4 regions of the Methylobacterium sp. 22177 genome follow, and region 1 is predicted to be linked to each of the others. Evidence: riboswitches for the same ligand, from Rfam matches in the RefSeq annotation. Region 1 holds a riboswitch; each other region holds the start of a gene.
The links. Region 1 has a riboswitch for cobalamin ahead of ACTJK8_RS13725 (TonB-dependent receptor). Riboswitches for the same ligand answer to the same signal wherever they lie in the genome.
Positions count from the first base shown of each region.

Region 2: it holds a riboswitch for cobalamin, as region 1 does, so the genes downstream of both, ACTJK8_RS30630 (TonB-dependent receptor plug domain-containing protein) here and ACTJK8_RS13725 (TonB-dependent receptor) in region 1, are expected to answer to the same signal.
Region 3: it holds a riboswitch for cobalamin, as region 1 does, so the genes downstream of both, ACTJK8_RS19585 (CbtB domain-containing protein) here and ACTJK8_RS13725 (TonB-dependent receptor) in region 1, are expected to answer to the same signal.
Region 4: it holds a riboswitch for cobalamin, as region 1 does, so the genes downstream of both, ACTJK8_RS28670 (TonB-dependent receptor plug domain-containing protein) here and ACTJK8_RS13725 (TonB-dependent receptor) in region 1, are expected to answer to the same signal.

Region 1 covers NZ_JBQEPK010000012.1:98,469-102,652, reverse strand. Annotated here, with positions in the region: gene ACTJK8_RS13735 (RluA family pseudouridine synthase) at 1-984, opposite strand, end outside; gene ACTJK8_RS13730 (NUDIX hydrolase) at 1,127-1,561, opposite strand; cobalamin riboswitch at 1,699-1,891, shown strand; gene ACTJK8_RS13725 (TonB-dependent receptor) at 2,177-4,184, shown strand, end outside.
Region 2 covers NZ_JBQEPK010000072.1:11,883-16,066, forward strand. Annotated here, with positions in the region: gene ACTJK8_RS30625 (DUF3658 domain-containing protein) at 290-1,072, shown strand; cobalamin riboswitch at 1,369-1,577, shown strand; gene ACTJK8_RS30630 (TonB-dependent receptor plug domain-containing protein) at 1,697-3,667, shown strand; partial or broken gene ACTJK8_RS30635 (ABC transporter substrate-binding protein) at 3,676-4,184, shown strand, end outside.
Region 3 covers NZ_JBQEPK010000022.1:69,269-73,452, forward strand. Annotated here, with positions in the region: gene cobN (cobaltochelatase subunit CobN) at 1-131, opposite strand, end outside; gene cobW (cobalamin biosynthesis protein CobW) at 178-1,212, opposite strand; gene ACTJK8_RS19575 (DUF1636 domain-containing protein) at 1,209-1,610, opposite strand; gene ACTJK8_RS19580 (CbtA family protein) at 1,603-2,355, opposite strand; gene ACTJK8_RS19585 (CbtB domain-containing protein) at 2,372-2,554, opposite strand; cobalamin riboswitch at 2,590-2,784, opposite strand; gene ACTJK8_RS19590 (hypothetical protein) at 2,939-4,184, shown strand, end outside.
Region 4 covers NZ_JBQEPK010000056.1:268-4,451, reverse strand. Annotated here, with positions in the region: gene nikA (nickel ABC transporter substrate-binding protein) at 1-1,103, opposite strand, end outside; cobalamin riboswitch at 1,396-1,604, shown strand; gene ACTJK8_RS28670 (TonB-dependent receptor plug domain-containing protein) at 1,724-3,694, shown strand; partial or broken gene ACTJK8_RS28665 (ABC transporter substrate-binding protein) at 3,703-4,184, shown strand, end outside.

The DNA of each region.
Region 1 (4,184 bases):
GCGCCCCTGCCGCACCCGGGGAACGCCCGCGGTGAGCGCCCAGTAGATCTTCCGCGCCGCCCGGGACCGGAAGCTCTTGGCCAGCGTCGCGGCGGCGAGTCGGGTCTTGGCGATGATCAGGCAGCCGGCCGTATCCTTGTCCAGCCGGTGGACGAGGCGCGGCTTCTGGCCGTCCGGACCCGTGAGGGCGGCGAGCAGGCCGTCCACGTGGCGGACCGTCCCCGAACCGCCCTGGACCGCGAGGCCGAAGGGCTTGTTGAGGATCATCATGTCGGCGTCCTCGTAGAGGATCAGCGACCGGATGAACGCCGCGTCGTCCTGCTCGCGGGCGGCGCTGCGCGGCCGCTCGGTAGGCTGGTCCAGGCGCAGCGGCGGCACGCGCACGCTCATGCCCGGCTCCAGCCGGTCGTTCGGCTTGGCGCGCTTGCCGTCGACCCGCAATTCGCCCTTGCGCACGATGGTCTGCACGCGGGTGAAGGGCAGGAGCGGGAAGCGGGCGGTGAGGAAGCGGTCGATCCGCATCCCGGCCTCGTCCGGCTCGACCGTCAGGGTCTGCACGCCGGAGGCGAGGGTCGCGGAGGCGGCGGCGCGCTGCTCGCGCCGGGTCGGACCGGGCGCGGGGGCGGCGGCAAGGGCGGGGGAGGGGGCCGCCGAGCGCCTGGCCGGAGGCCGGCTGCCGGGCTTGGCCGCGGCGGCGTCCCGCGGTGCGTCGTCGCGCGGTGCGGCGACGTCGCGGCGCGGCTTCGGGGGCCGGGCCGGCGCGGAGACCGCAGCGCCCTGCGATCCCCAAGGATCGCGGGTGCCGGCATCCTCGCCGCGGTTGCGGGCCGCGCGCTCGGCGGCGTCGCGGGCGCTGGTGCGCGGGCCCGTGCGGGCGCGGCCGTCGGCCTGGGCCTTGCCGCCCCTGAACTTGCCCGCATCGAACTTGCCGGCCTGGGGCTTGCGCCCCTTCGGCCCGCCGCTTCTGGGAGGTCGTGTCGTCATGCTTCCGCCGGCACCCGTCTTCGCGTCGGACGGAGCGTCCAAGCGCATGGGCCGCGGCGTCGCGGACGTCCGGACCGATGGGATTGCCCGGCTGTAGCATCGCCCGCGCCGAGCGGCAAAGGCGGTGGGCCGGCTCGGTCCGTCAGGGCTCCGCGTCCCACGCGTCGCGGAGCCGGGCCTTCAGGCCTGCGGGGAAGAGATCCGGACCGCCCGGGACGTCGAGCCCGTCCAGATCGCACCACCGGGCCACGCAGGCGGTGCCGGAATCCTCGTGGAAGACGAAGCGCTCCGGCCCGTCGAACAGCCCCGGCGGCAGGGCGACGGGGAACAGGAACAGCACCTCGTGCCCGACCTGCCCCTCGTGCGTGAAGATGTTCTCCATGACGCGGGGGCCGCCGAGCACCGAGACGGTGACGCCGAGTTCCTCCCGGAACTCCCGGATCAGGGCGTCCTCGACCCGCTCGCCGAAGGCGACGCTGCCGCCGAGGGGCCGGACGCCTTTCAGGCGCCCGTCATCCGCGCGGACCTCCGCCACGAGCAGGCTGTTGCCGCGCCGGGGCAGGCCCAGCGCCTTCACGCGAATCTCCGCAGGGGGCCGCCAGACCGTCATCCCGCACCGGCTAGCCCGTCGTCGGCGAGGCCGCAACGGCTCGGTGCCCCGCGCGCCGATCCACGGCAACAAACGGACACGCGGTTGACGCCCGGGCCCGCTACGGCCAAGCTGTGCTCGACGGTTCCCCTCGGGGATCAAAAGGGAACGCGGTGAGGGGTTCGCCCCGAAGCCGCGGCTGCCCCCGCAACTGTGAGCGGCGAGCCCTTCACCACCACGTCACTGGGTCACCCCGGGAAGACGGTGCGAGGGCGGCGACCCGCGAGCCAGGAGACCTGCCGTCAGCCGTGGTCACACGCGAAACGCGCCGGGCGGGGTGTCCTGGCGGGTGTCGAGGCGCCGCCAGTCCCGAGGGGAGGCGGTCGCCGAGGCCTCGTTCGCGGTGACGTGCCACAGCAAGCGCGCCCGCGACGCCGTTTCCCATGCCCGTCTCCGCCGCCTCGAGACCCTCGAGCCCTGTCCCGGGACGCCGTCGCGCGCCCGCACAGGCTGAGCCATCCGGACGGCCGACGCGTTGTAATGTTATTACAATGCGTGTACGACGCGGGGGCCGGCGCGCGCCGTGCACGGACCGCTTCTCCCATGTCATTCTCGACCTATCGCTCCCGCCTCGGCGGGCGGGCCCCGCTCTGCGGCGTTCTCCTCGCGCTCCTCGCCGGCCCGACCGCCGCCCAGGAGGCGGTCACCCTGGATGAGCTGTCCGTCGCGGGCGCGGGCGGCGACCCGAGCCGCCTCCCGCCGAACGGCCTCAACCTGCGCACGCCCGACCGGACCGCGAGTCGCCTCGGCCTGACGCCGCTGGAGACGCCGGCCAGCCTCGACATCGTGTCGGGCGAGACCGCGCGGCTCCGCGGACAGGATACGATCGCCGAGGCCGTGATCCAGGACGCGACCGGCATCACCACCATCGCGGCGCCCGGCAACGGCAACGGCGCGTTCACGTCCCGCGGCTTCGCCGGGCCGAACTCGATCCAGCAGCTCTACGACGGCACGCGCTTCTACGTCGGCGCCAACACCGTGACCTTCCCGTTCGACACGTGGAACGTCGAGCGGATCGAGGTGCTGCGCGGGCCGTCCTCGGTGCTCTACGGCGACGGCGCCATCGGCGGCGTCATCAACGTGGTTCCGAAGAAGCCGGTCTTCGTGCCGGTCAACGCCGCCCGCGCGGTCATCGGCACCGACGGGGTCGCGCGCCTCGCCCTCGATTCCGGCGGCCCGCTGGGCCAGGCGGAGTACGGCGACACCTTCGCGTACCGCCTCAACGTCAGCGGCAACCGCGCCGACGGCTGGATCCGGCCGGAGGGCGATTTCCGCAACCTCGCGGTCTCCGCCGCCCTGCTGTTCCGGCCGAGCGCCGACCTCGCGTTCACGCTGAGCCACGATCTCGGCTACCAGGAGCCCGCCCGCTACTGGGGCACGCCGCTCGTCGCGGGACGGATCCCGGACCTCATACGGTTCAACAACTACAACGTCCGCGACGCGAAGATCACCTGGGCCGACAACTGGACCCAGCTCAAGACCGAGTGGTCCCCCTCGGCCGACATCACGATCCGCAACACCGCTTACCGGCTCACCAGCCGGCGCCACTGGCTCGACGTCGAGCAGTACAGCTACAACCGCGGCACCGGGCTCGTGGACCGGGGCGACTACCTGGAGATCTACCACAGCCAGGAGCAGGTCGGAGACCGCCTCGACGCGACGTTCCGCGGGAGCCTGTTCGGGCTGCCGAACCAGTTCGTGGCCGGGTTCGACGTGAACCACATCGATTTCCGCCACACCAACAACTTCTACTTCGACCAGACCACCAGCGTGCCGCTCACCGGCTACGATCCGGGCCTGTTCCCGCAGAACGGGCGGGCCCGTCCGGCCTACGCCACGCAGACGAGCCAGGCCTCGGTCTTCGCCGAGGACCGGCTGATCCTGTCGGACAAGCTCTCGTTCCTCACCGGCGTGCGCCTCGACGTGCCGACGCTCAATCGGGAAGACCTGCAGACGGGATCGCGGTTCGAGAGGACCTACCGGGCGCTCGGCTACCGGTTCGGCCTCGTCTACAACCCGACGCCGGACAGCGCGCTCTACGCCCAGTACAGCTTCGCCACCGACCCGGTGAACAGCCTGATCACGCTGTCGCAGTCGCTGGCCGGCTTCAAGCTCGCGACCGGCGATCAGGTCGAGATCGGCGCCAAGGGTCTGGCCTTCGACGGCGCCCTGGAATGGACCGTCGCGGGCTACCGGATCGTCAAGGACAACCTGATCTCGGCGATCCCCGGACAGCCGACGCTCTCGACGCAGGTCGGGAGCCAGTCCTCGCAGGGTTTCGAGCTGGCGCTCGGCTGGCGCTTCGCGCCGGGCTGGCGCCTCGACGGCAACCTCGCGCTCCTGCACGCGCAGTACGACCGGTTCGACCAGACGGTGAACGGCGCCACGGTCTCGTATGCCGGCAACCAGCCGATCGACGTGCCGGAGCGCGTGGCCAACCTCTGGCTGACCTGGGACGTCACCCGCGACTGGACCGCGCGGGTCGGGCTGCAGAACGTCGGGCAGGTCTACAGCGACTTCGGCAACACGGCGCGGCGCCCGGCCTACAACC
Region 2 (4,184 bases), on a different contig from region 1:
ACATCCTGCCAACGTTCAGTACGGGATAGACATCCCGTAAGGTCTGCTTTGGGGAAGCTATAAAATTGATCTGAGCGTCCGGGTTGGGTCGCCACCGGAATGGCGGCTCAGGGTGGTTTTTCGCCGGTCTGCGTTCGGGCATCAACGTAAGAAAGCGGACGCTACCTCCTCGCCAGCTCCGGCCCCTTTGCGGACGAAGCCAACTGAGCAATAAGCCTCTATTCTAGCGCAGATAATCGACAATATCAGCGCGGTTTATGCCGGGGGCAAATCATGTTAACTTGCTGGTATGGGCATCTTCCACATCACCCCCAGTGATACAGCCGGTGGTAGCCTCGTTCAGGCGCTGCGCAACGCAGGTCAGGACATTGAGGTGCTCAATTTTCGGGACGATCTCAGTTGTGGGCCTATCCACCCGCTTGATCCTGCTACGCGGGCAGCATGGTGGAGGCAGTGGTATGGTGGCCCTGAAACGGAGAATGAAGTCGATCAGTTCTGGGAGCGTGTGGCCACGACAGACGGCTACCCGATCGTCTGGTTCAGTCGGCATACCGCTTCTGAATATTGCTTTTTCATCGCGTTGAATGCTTGGCTTGGAGAGCGCCCTTTCTATATCATCGACGTGACGGGGCGGCAGGTCTCCTCGAAAATGCGGGACGGTTCAACGATAGTGTACCAACCCCAATCAGTCTCGATAATGGGCGCGGATGCCATGAGATCGCTCCTCGGTCAACAAGTGCCAATGACCGTGGAAGAGAGACATGAAAACCGAAAGCTATGGCAGTACCTTCAGTCTGAGAATGCGCCGTTCCGGATCATCAAAGAAGCAAGGCTAGTTTCAACGACGATTGACCACTTTGATCCGATTATCGAGGCGCAAGCGACTTCAGAATGGAAATCGGTCGCGAGCATCATCCATGAAGCCTTTGGAGAAAGTTCCGAGCCATATAGGCAAGTTGGCGACTTGATGTTGCAGATGCGCCTCGTTGCCCTTGTCGAGCAAGGTCGGCTCCTTGCTGAAGGTGATCCCTGGAACCGGTCTTCTCGCATAAGGCTGCCGGCGGCTGACTGATCAAGGCATGAGAAGCGCATGCGTGCGCTGGCCATTCGACGTTTGAATTGCGGGTAGGACGCCCCAGGCGCTTTCCATCCCGAACCGAATTTGCCGAGCGGCCGACAAGTGTCCGCTTCTGGGAAGCTCCGTTGGGCGGTCCGGACGGCTGGGTTGGGTGGTTTCCGGCTAGTCGGCTTTGAAGCATCAAACCCAAAGAGCGGTCGTTCGACCCATTGCAGGAGCTGGCCAAACGCCGAAGCCGGCGTCACCGCGGCGCTATTCCGATGCTCGCGTTGACTCTCGAGTTCGTGAGGCTGTAGCTGAGCAGTGACGGTTCCCCTCGGGGATCAAAAGGGAACGCGGTGAGGTCACGCCCGTGAGGGCTCGGCCGATGCCTCGGCTGCCCCCGCAACTGTAAGCGGCGAGTCCTTCATCACGACGTCACTGGGCGGCCTCGCCCGGGAAGACGATGAGAGGGCAACGACCCGCGAGCCAGGAGACCTGCCGTCAGCCGTGGTCACACGCGGAGCTTGCCGGGCGGGGTGTCCTGGGAGGTGTCGCGGCGCCGTGGTTCCTTGGAGGACGCGACCGCCGAGGCCTCGTTCGCGGTGACGTGCCACAGCCGTCCCCCGAGGCCGTCCCGTGTCCAGTCCCGTTTCCTCCGCGCTCCGGCGCACGCTGGCGCTGTCCTGCGCCGCATCCGCGCTGCTCGTCTCCATTCCCGCCCGCGCGCAGCAGGTCGCCGCGCCCTTCGCCGATGCCCAGGGAGGCGCGCAAGCTGCGGTCTCCCTGTCCGAGATCTCCGTGTCGGCTACCGGCGTGCCGACGCCAATTGCCAACACAGGATCGAGTGTCACCGTGCTCACCGACCGCCTGCTTCAGGAGCAGCAGCGCCGGACGGCGCCGGATGCTCTGCAGCAGGTGCCGGGCCTCAACGTCGTGCAGACCGGCGGCGCCGGCGGCCAAACCTCGGTCTTCATCCGGGGCACCAACTCGAACCACGTGAAGGTCCAGATCGACGGCATCGACGTCAACGACCCCTCGACCCCGAACCGCGCCTTCGACTTCAGCCAGCTCCAGACCTACGACCTCTCGCGGATCGAGGTGCTGCGCGGGCCCCAAAGCGGCCTCTACGGGGCCGACGCCATCGGCGGCGTCATCTCCGTCGTCACCAAGCGCGGCGAAGGGCCGGCTCGGGCGACGGCGACCGTCGAGGGCGGCTCGTTCGGCACCTTCAACCAGTTCGGCAACATCTCCGGCTCGGAGGGGATCTTCGACTACTCGGTGTCGGTCGGCCACATCCGGCAATCCGCCGTCCAGGTCACGCCGTTCGAATTGCTGCCTCGCGGGGTGCCGTTGCGGACCGCCTTCACCGACATCAAGACGGTCTCGACCAAGCTCGGGGCGCAACTCACCGACGAATTCCGATTCAACTACGTGCTGCGCTTCTCCGACAGCGCCTATCTCGACCAGGCCGACGGCGGTTTTCCGTACGTGCCGCTGCCGTACCGGAACCTCAACGACCAGCAGCAACTGATCATGAGGGGCGAGGCCGAGTGGACGCCGGTGCCGGGCTTCCACAACGTCTTCGGGGCGAACTACTCGAAGTTCGACCGCCTGTTCGCCGGCCCGCTCGACCCGCTCGCGCCGCCGACGCCCACCACCTACCTCGGTGAGCGGACCCGGTTCGACTACCGCGGCGACTGGCAGGTCTCACCCGGCAACCTCGTCCTGTTCGGGGCCCAGCGCGAGGACGAGCGCTTCGAGACGACCGGCATCGACCGGTCCAACGGCAACACCGCCGGCTTCGCCGAGCTTCAGACGACGCCCTTCGCGGGAGCCGCGCTGGTCGCCAACATCCGCCACGACGCGAACGACCAGTTCGGCGGCGCGACCACCTTTCGGGTGGCGCCGAGCTACATCGTGCCCGGCACCGATACCCGCCTGAAGGGCAGCGTCGGCACCGGCTTCAAGCCGCCGACCCTGAGCCAGCTCTACCAGGACTACCCGGGCTTCCGCTTCTTCGGGAACCCGAACCTGCGGCCGGAGGACAGCTTCGGGTTCGACGGCGGCTTCGAGCAGCCGCTGTTCGACGGGTTCATGACCGTGGGCGCGACCTACTACCAGACCGATTTCAAGAACCTGATCCAGACGGCCTACTACCCGACCTTCTCCACCAACGTGAACGTCGGTCGGGCGACCGCCTACGGCACCGAGAGCTTTGTCGCCCTGCGCTTCAACGAGTCCTGGAGCGGGCGGCTGGACTGGACCACCACTGTGACGAAGGACGAGATCGCCCACCAGGAGCTGCTGCGTCGGCCTCGCAACAAGGTCAGCGCGACCGCGATCTGGAACCTGATGCCGGGCTTGACCATGACCGGCACGCTCATCGTGCTGGGGTCGTTCGTGGACGGGAACAGGGACTTCTCCGTGCCCCGCCTGAAGGCCCCCGGCTTCACGCTGGTGAACCTGTCAATCAACTACGCCTGGAGCGAGACCCTGACGGTGTTCGGGCGGATCGATAACCTGTTCGACCAGCGCTACCAGAACCCGACCGGCTTCCAGGGCCCGGGGCTCGCCGTCTACGGTGGCGTCCGCGTGGCGTCGTTCTGAGGTCGCCGATGCCGTCGCGCCGCATGCTTGCCCTCACGGCAATCCTGTCCGCCGTACCCATGGGTGCAGCGGCGGCACCCGTGCGGGTAGTCTCGATGAACTTATGTGCCGACGAGCTCGTCCTGCGGCTGGCCGACCGCGACCAGGTGCTGGCGGTCACCTATCTCGCTCGCGACCCGCGTGGGTCGACGGTCGCAAGCGAGGCGGTCGGGCTGCCAGTGACGCGGGGTCTGACCGAGGAGGTCGTAGCCCTGAAGCCCGACCTTGTGATCGCCGGTGCGTTCACGACCCGCACGACGGTGGGCATGTTGAAGCGCGTCGGCGCCCCCGTGCTCGAACTCGGCGTGCCGGCCGACCTCGACGGCGTCCGTGCGCAGATCCGGCAGGTCGCGGCGGCGCTCGGCCATCCCGAACGGGGCGAGGCGATGGTGGCGGCGCTCGATGCGCGTCTTGCCGCCATCTTGCCGGCCAAGCGGCCTCTACGCGCCCTGGTGATGCGTCCGAACGCCTTCACGGT
Region 3 (4,184 bases), on a different contig from region 1:
TGGGCCTGCCCGACCGAAGCGAGGTCGCTGTCGGTGAACGACAGCACCACGAGGTCGCCGGGCTCCTGCCCGAGATCCACGGCCGCCTCGCCCTCGTCGAGGGACACGGCATCGATGCGCACGAGATGCACCGCGGCGGCCCCTAGAGCGAGTCCGGGCGGGCGTGCGCGACCGGCCTCATCCCGCGAGGGCCGCCGCGACGGCGTCCTTGTCGAAGCCCTTCAGGCCGATCACCACCAGCGTCCCGTCGCGGGCTTCCCCGGCCCGCCAGGGGCGGTCGAAATGATGGGTGACGCGCCGGCCGACACCCTGCACCACGAGGCGCATGGGCTTGCCCTCGACCTCGGCGAAGCCCTTGATGCGCAGGACGCCGGCGGCCTCGGCCGCCGCCTCGACCCGGGCCGCGAGATCCCCCGCGGTCACCGCCGGGCGGACCGGCAGCGCCACGGTCTCGAAATCGTCGTGATCGTGGTCCTCGCCCTCGCCGTGATGCGAGGGGCGGGCGTCGAGATCGTCCTCGGCGGCCGCGCCGAGGCCGAGCAGCACCCGCGGGTCGATGGCGCCGTTCTCGGTCTCGACGACCTTCACGGCGCGGGGCAGGTGCCCCTCGACCTCGGCGCGGACCCGCGCCCGGGTCGCGGCGTCGATCAGGTCGGCCTTGTTGACCACCACGAGGTCGGCGCAGAGGAGCTGGTCCTCGAAAACCTCCTCCAGGGGATTGTCGTGGTCGACCGACTGGTCGGCGGCCCGCTGGGCCGCCAGGGCCTCCGGATCCTCCGCGAAGGCGCCCGAGGCCACCGCCGGGCCGTCGACCACGGCGACCACGCCGTCGACGGTCACCCGCGAGCGGATCGCCGGCCACTGGAACGCCTGGACGAGCGGCTTCGGCAGCGCGAGACCCGAGGTCTCGATCAGGATGTGCTCCGGCGGCTCGGCGCGGCCGAGCAGGGTCTCCAGCGCGGGAACGAAATCGTCCGCGACCGTGCAGCAGATGCAGCCGTTCGGCAGCTCGACGATGGCGTCCTCGGTGCAGCCCTCGACGCCGCAGGCCGCCAGGAACGACTTGTCGAAGCCGATGTCGCCGAACTCGTTCACCAGGATGGCGAGGCGGCGCCCCTTGGCGTTCTCGACCACGTGGCGGACGAGGGTCGTCTTGCCGGCCCCGAGGAAGCCGGTGACGATGGTGCAGGGGATCTTGTTCACGAGGGTCATTCCGCGGCCTCCAGGGTGCCGGCGGGGACCGGGCGGGGTTCTGGGAAAGGGGGGATGCGGGCGATCACGCCCTTGCGGAACGCCTCCGGACGCTCGCGCCAGGGCACGATGCCGTCCGGGGTCGCCGCGTAGGCCGCGAGCCCGCCGAGGATGATCTCGGCCGAGGCGGCCGGATCCATGTCGCCGTAGACGTAGGTCCAGCGGTCGGCCGCGGCGACCGCCACGGTGCAGGGCCGCTTGCAGACCGACAGGCACTCCACCGCCTCGACCCGCAGGTCCGGCGTGCCGCCGCTCCGCGCCCGGAGCGCCTCCAGCAGGCGGGCCCCGGCGCGGGGGCCGTCCGGGTCGTCGTCCGAGCGGCGGCAGGTGGTGCAGACGTAGAGAATGGTCTCAGGCACGGGCCGCTCCCCGATCCGCGCCGCGGGCGAAGGCCTGCCACGCCCAGCCGAGTCCCAGCCCGATCAGGATCCAGAACACGAAGCTGATGGCCAGCGACCGCGCGGCGAACTGCGCGGCCAGCGCGGCCGGAAGCTCCGACGCGGCCTCCGGCGCCTGCGGGGCGCCGACCGCGTGCGGGGCGATGATCAGGACGAGCCCCCCGAGGATGGTGATCAGCGCGCGGCGGATCGTGATCAGGTAGAGCCCCATCCCGGTCGCCGCGGCGGTCATCACCCACCACGCCTGGCGCGTCGCGAGCGGGGCCGCCGCGCTGCCGGGCAGTTCCGGCGGCAGGCCGAGGCCCGGCGCGAGGGCGACGCTGGCGAAGCCCGCCACCGCGAAGGCGAGCCCGACCTGTGGCGTGGGTTCGCGGCCGCAGGCGAGCATCACCGCGCCGAGCAGCAGCGCGTAGCCGACGCCGCCGACGAGGGTCGCGAGCCCGGTGAAGGCCATCCGCGGCAGGCCGGGGCCGGGCTGCCATTCCGGCGCGGCGTCGGGCGCGGCGTGGTCGTGCCCGGCATGGGCCAGCACGATCGGGAGCGCCCTGATCGGGAGCGTCTCGGCGGCATGACGCGGCGCCTCCTGCTGCTCGTAGCGCTCGGCCGCGACGATCAGCGGCGAGGTCAGCGTGAGTTCGAGGCCCGTCACGACGGCAGCCGCGAAGAAGCCGGCGGCGAGGGCCGCCGACAGGAGCCGGATGATCATCCCTGTTCCGGGGACGTCAGTGGCAGGGGAAGTTCTGGGTGTGTCGGAAATCGTGCGCCGCGTTGTGGAGCGCGATCGCCGGCGAGAAGCCCGCCATGAACAGCAGGCCGAGGCCCAGCACGGCCGCGAGCGCGACGGCGATCGGGCGCTCCGACGCGCGGGTGCCGGCGGCGACGGGGGCGAGGGTTTGGGTCGTCATCAGCAGTGTCTCCAGCCGCCCCACCGGCGGCATTGCGGGATCCTGTCGTGACGGCAGGTCTCCTGGCTCGCGGCTCGGCGCGCCCGCCGCCTTCCCGGATCGCTCCGGTGGCGCTTGGCGGGCGCTCGCCGCTCACAGTTGCGGGGGCAGCCGCGGAATCGGGGCCTCGGACCCCTCACCGCATTCCCTTTTCACCCCGTCGCCGGGGCACCGTCACCCGGTCGTTGTAGACGCATGACCGCCGGGACACAACGGAGCGACGCCGGATCGCGGCCGATTCCCGCGCCGCGCCGCGGCACGGACGGGCTTGACGGCCGCGCCCCGGAGCAGGCACCGCCGCACCCGACACCCGCCCGGCGCGGGCGGTAAGCTCCCGGAGACCCGATGGCCCTGACAGACGATCCGACCCCGGTCCTCGTCGATCTGGCGGCCGGCCGAGACCCGCGGATCGTATCGGACGCGGGTACGAGGTGGCTCGAAGTCGATCTCGGCGGCCGTTTCCCGATCCACTCCGTCGCCCTGCGACCGGGGGGAGGGGTGGTCCCTCCGGAACCCGGCGACGTCGCCGTGGCGGTCTCGCAGGACGGCGCGACGTGGATCGAGCCGGACCTCGCCGGCTGGAGCGCGACCCCGGACGCCCTCGTGGCCGCCATCGTCCCCGACGAGCGGGCCTGGGCGCGCGCGGTGCGGGTCGCCGCGCCGGAGCCGGCCCGGATCGTCCCCGTTGCCGTCCGCGCCGAAGAGGCCGCCGTCGACCTGATCGCCCTCCGGGCGATGCTCGGCCTCGACGTGACGCTCCTGAACGAGAAGCCCGGGGCCAACGTCTACGTCACCTACAATCTCCATTCGGCGCCCGACCGCGCGAGCCGCGCCCTCGTCGGCCTGTCGCTGTTCGAGAACGGCGCCTTCGGCAACTGCCTCGTCCAGTACATCATCGCGGTGTCGGTCGCGAAGGCGCTCAACCTGAAATACATCAAGGTCCCCAAGGTCGACCGCAGCAAGGTGATCTTCCTGACCGAGCGGCTGACCTGCGACGGCATCACCTTCATCCCGCCGGACGAACCGCTGCCGCCGGACGGCTACTTCCTGTCGGGTCTGTACTTCGACCCGACGCAGTTCGAGCGCGTGACCGCGCTGCGGGGACCGACGGATTCGCGCGCGATCGTGCAGAGCGTGATCCGGCCGCTGTTCAACGGCCTGCCCAGGACCTTCCCGGCCAAGCCCGACGACCAGCTCCTGATCCACATCCGCTCGGGCGACATCTTCAGCACCTGGGTCGATCCGCACTACCCGCAGCCGCCCCTCGCGTTCTACCGGATGGTCATCGACCGGCTGCTGGCCGAGGGCCGGATCCGCTCGGTCAAGCTCGTCTTCGAGAACAGGCTGAACCCGGTCATCGCCGAGGTGGAGGCCTACGCGGCGCGACGCGGCCTGCCGGTGGAGATCCAGAGCGAGTCGCTGATCTCCGACGTCGCGGCCCTGGTGAACGGCCGCTACCTCGTGTTCGGGCTGGGAACCTTCGGACCGGGGATCTGCCACCTCTCGGACCACGTCGAGCAGGTCTTCTATTTCGCGTCGAACTGGCCGCAGGGCTTCCAGTCGATCCCCACCATCGGGAAGGTGGTCGAGG
Region 4 (4,184 bases), on a different contig from region 1:
AAATCGATCTCGACGGCAAGGCGGCGTCCGTCCTTCTCACGCACGCCGTCACGCCCAAGCGTCCAGCCGGCGGCATCGAGCATGCGGGAGGCCGCGGCCCGGTCGAAGCCGTAGGGCTTCAGCCCGACGTCGGCGTACGGCACGCGCGGCGCAAACAGGAAGTCCGCGCGCGGCTCGATCCCGTCGAGTACCGTCCGGACCAGCGTGTCCTTGTCGACGGCGTGGTTGATGGCGAGGCGGACCGCCCGATCATCGGTCGGGAAGCGCGCGGAGTTCATCGCCAGCACCCGGGTCGCCAGCGGCGGCGAGACCGCTGCGGCAAAGTTCGGGGCCATGTCCCGAAGGCGGACGAAGGCTTCCGAAGGAATCTGGCCGGCCGCGCCATAGACGAAGTCGATCTCCCCCGTCTGCAGGGCGATGACGCGGGTGTTGGGATCGGGGATGACCTTGACGACGAGCCGGTCGAAGATGGGTCTCGGGCCCCAGTAACCCGGGGTGCTCTCGAACGTGTCGGAGACGCCGAGCTGAGTATCGACGAGCCGCCACGGCCCAGTGCCGACCGGCGCCCTGATGCCGACGGCCGTCGTACCGCCAGGGCCCATGGCGCTCGGAGACAGGAACCGGAAGGGCCGCGGCAGGGAAAGTTCGAGCAGCGTCGGGTAGTGCGGCGCCTTCAGGACGAGGCGGAACGCCAGAGGCCCGACAACTTCTGTGCGTTCGATCTGCTGGACGAGATCGAGCCACGCGTGCCGCGGACGGTTGGCCAGGATCGCGTCGAAGTTCGCCTTGACCGCTTTCGCGTCGAAGGGCGTGCCATCACTGAAGGTCACGCCGGGGCGCAGTACGAAATCGTAGGTCCGCCCGTCCTCAGAGATGGTCCACGAGGTCGCGAGCCAGGGCTCGACCGATCCATCACCGCGGTACTTCACCAAAGGCTCGTAGACGCTCGCCTGCGCGAACATCTGGTTGGGCGCGTAGAGGTGCGGGTTCAGCGGTCCGACATTCGAGGGCCACGAGTAGGTGAGTTGCCCGGCGGCTGTCTGGGGCGGTCCGAGGAAGCTCGCCGCCATCGCGGCGACGGCGAGGGTCGCCAACTTGGTCATGTATGGGTCGCGGTATGAGGATCGCCGCCGAACATCATACACCGCCCAAGCTTGACCGTGAACCCTTTCCAACAGGGTGTTCACCGCGACCGAGGATTGGACACCCTTCGCTAAGGTGTTCAGTACGTCCCACCTCTATCCTGTGGGAGCCCGGCGGACGTTCGTCGCTTGGCGAGGGTGTGAATTCAAAACGGATCGGCGGAAAGCCACACTGCTTAGACATCAACCGACGCCTCAAATGCCACACATCTGAACAACGTGCTTCCGTGCGTTGACGGATAGATGCACCGCAGCCTAGCTTGAGCAAGACGGTTCCCCTCGGGGATCAAAAGGGAACGCGGTGAGGTCAGGCCCGTGAGGGCTCGGCCGATACCGCGGCTGCCCCCGCAACTGTAAGCGGCGAGTCCTTCATCACCACGTCACTGGGCGGCCTCGTCCGGGAAGACGATGAGAGGGCGACGACCCGCGAGCCAGGAGACCTGCCGTCAGCCGTGGTCACACGCGGAGCTTGCCGGGCGGGGTGTCCTGGGAGGTGTCGCGGCGCCGTGGTTCCTTGGAGGACGCGACCGCCGAGGCCTCGTTCGCGGTGACGTGCCACAGCCGTCCCCCGAGGCCGTCCCGTGTCCAGTCCCGTTTCCTCCGCGCTCCGGCGCACGCTGGCGCTGTCCTGCGCCGCATCCGCGCTGCTCGTCTCCATTCCCGCCCGCGCGCAGCAGGTCGCCGCGCCCTTCGCCGATGCCCAGGGAGGCGCGCAAGCTGCGGTCTCCCTGTCCGAGATCTCCGTGTCGGCTACCGGCGTGCCGACGCCAATTGCCAACACAGGATCGAGTGTCACCGTGCTCACCGACCGCCTGCTTCAGGAGCAGCAGCGCCGGACGGCGCCGGATGCTCTGCAGCAGGTGCCGGGCCTCAACGTCGTGCAGACCGGCGGCGCCGGCGGCCAAACCTCGGTCTTCATCCGGGGCACCAACTCGAACCACGTGAAGGTCCAGATCGACGGCATCGACGTCAACGACCCCTCGACCCCGAACCGCGCCTTCGACTTCAGCCAGCTCCAGACCTACGACCTCTCGCGGATCGAGGTGCTGCGCGGGCCCCAAAGCGGCCTCTACGGGGCCGACGCCATCGGCGGCGTCATCTCCGTCGTCACCAAGCGCGGCGAAGGGCCGGCTCGGGCGACGGCGACCGTCGAGGGCGGCTCGTTCGGCACCTTCAACCAGTTCGGCAACATCTCCGGCTCGGAGGGGATCTTCGACTACTCGGTGTCGGTCGGCCACATCCGGCAATCCGCCGTCCAGGTCACGCCGTTCGAATTGCTGCCTCGCGGGGTGCCGTTGCGGACCGCCTTCACCGACATCAAGACGGTCTCGACCAAGCTCGGGGCGCAACTCACCGACGAATTCCGATTCAACTACGTGCTGCGCTTCTCCGACAGCGCCTATCTCGACCAGGCCGACGGCGGTTTTCCGTACGTGCCGCTGCCGTACCGGAACCTCAACGACCAGCAGCAACTGATCATGAGGGGCGAGGCCGAGTGGACGCCGGTGCCGGGCTTCCACAACGTCTTCGGGGCGAACTACTCGAAGTTCGACCGCCTGTTCGCCGGCCCGCTCGACCCGCTCGCGCCGCCGACGCCCACCACCTACCTCGGTGAGCGGACCCGGTTCGACTACCGCGGCGACTGGCAGGTCTCACCCGGCAACCTCGTCCTGTTCGGGGCCCAGCGCGAGGACGAGCGCTTCGAGACGACCGGCATCGACCGGTCCAACGGCAACACCGCCGGCTTCGCCGAGCTTCAGACGACGCCCTTCGCGGGAGCCGCGCTGGTCGCCAACATCCGCCACGACGCGAACGACCAGTTCGGCGGCGCGACCACCTTTCGGGTGGCGCCGAGCTACATCGTGCCCGGCACCGATACCCGCCTGAAGGGCAGCGTCGGCACCGGCTTCAAGCCGCCGACCCTGAGCCAGCTCTACCAGGACTACCCGGGCTTCCGCTTCTTCGGGAACCCGAACCTGCGGCCGGAGGACAGCTTCGGGTTCGACGGCGGCTTCGAGCAGCCGCTGTTCGACGGGTTCATGACCGTGGGCGCGACCTACTACCAGACCGATTTCAAGAACCTGATCCAGACGGCCTACTACCCGACCTTCTCCACCAACGTGAACGTCGGTCGGGCGACCGCCTACGGCACCGAGAGCTTTGTCGCCCTGCGCTTCAACGAGTCCTGGAGCGGGCGGCTGGACTGGACCACCACTGTGACGAAGGACGAGATCGCCCACCAGGAGCTGCTGCGTCGGCCTCGCAACAAGGTCAGCGCGACCGCGATCTGGAACCTGATGCCGGGCTTGACCATGACCGGCACGCTCATCGTGCTGGGGTCGTTCGTGGACGGGAACAGGGACTTCTCCGTGCCCCGCCTGAAGGCCCCCGGCTTCACGCTGGTGAACCTGTCAATCAACTACGCCTGGAGCGAGACCCTGACGGTGTTCGGGCGGATCGATAACCTGTTCGACCAGCGCTACCAGAACCCGACCGGCTTCCAGGGCCCGGGGCTCGCCGTCTACGGTGGCGTCCGCGTGGCGTCGTTCTGAGGTCGCCGATGCCGTCGCGCCGCATGCTTGCCCTCACGGCAATCCTGTCCGCCGTACCCATGGGTGCAGCGGCGGCACCCGTGCGGGTAGTCTCGATGAACTTATGTGCCGACGAGCTCGTCCTGCGGCTGGCCGACCGCGACCAGGTGCTGGCGGTCACCTATCTCGCTCGCGACCCGCGTGGGTCGACGGTCGCAAGCGAGGCGGTCGGGCTGCCAGTGACGCGGGGTCTGACCGAGGAGGTCGTAGCCCTGAAGCCCGACCTTGTGATCGCCGGTGCGTTCACGACCCGCACGACGGTGGGCATGTTGAAGCGCGTCGGCGCCCCCGTGCTCGAACTCGGCGTGCCGGCCGACCTCGACGGCGTCCGTGCGCAGATCCGGCAGGTCGCGGCGGCGCTCGGCCATCCCGAACGGGGCGAGGCGATGGTGGCGGCGCTCGATGCGCGTCTTGCCGCCATCTTGCCGGCCAAGCGGCCTCTACGCGCCCT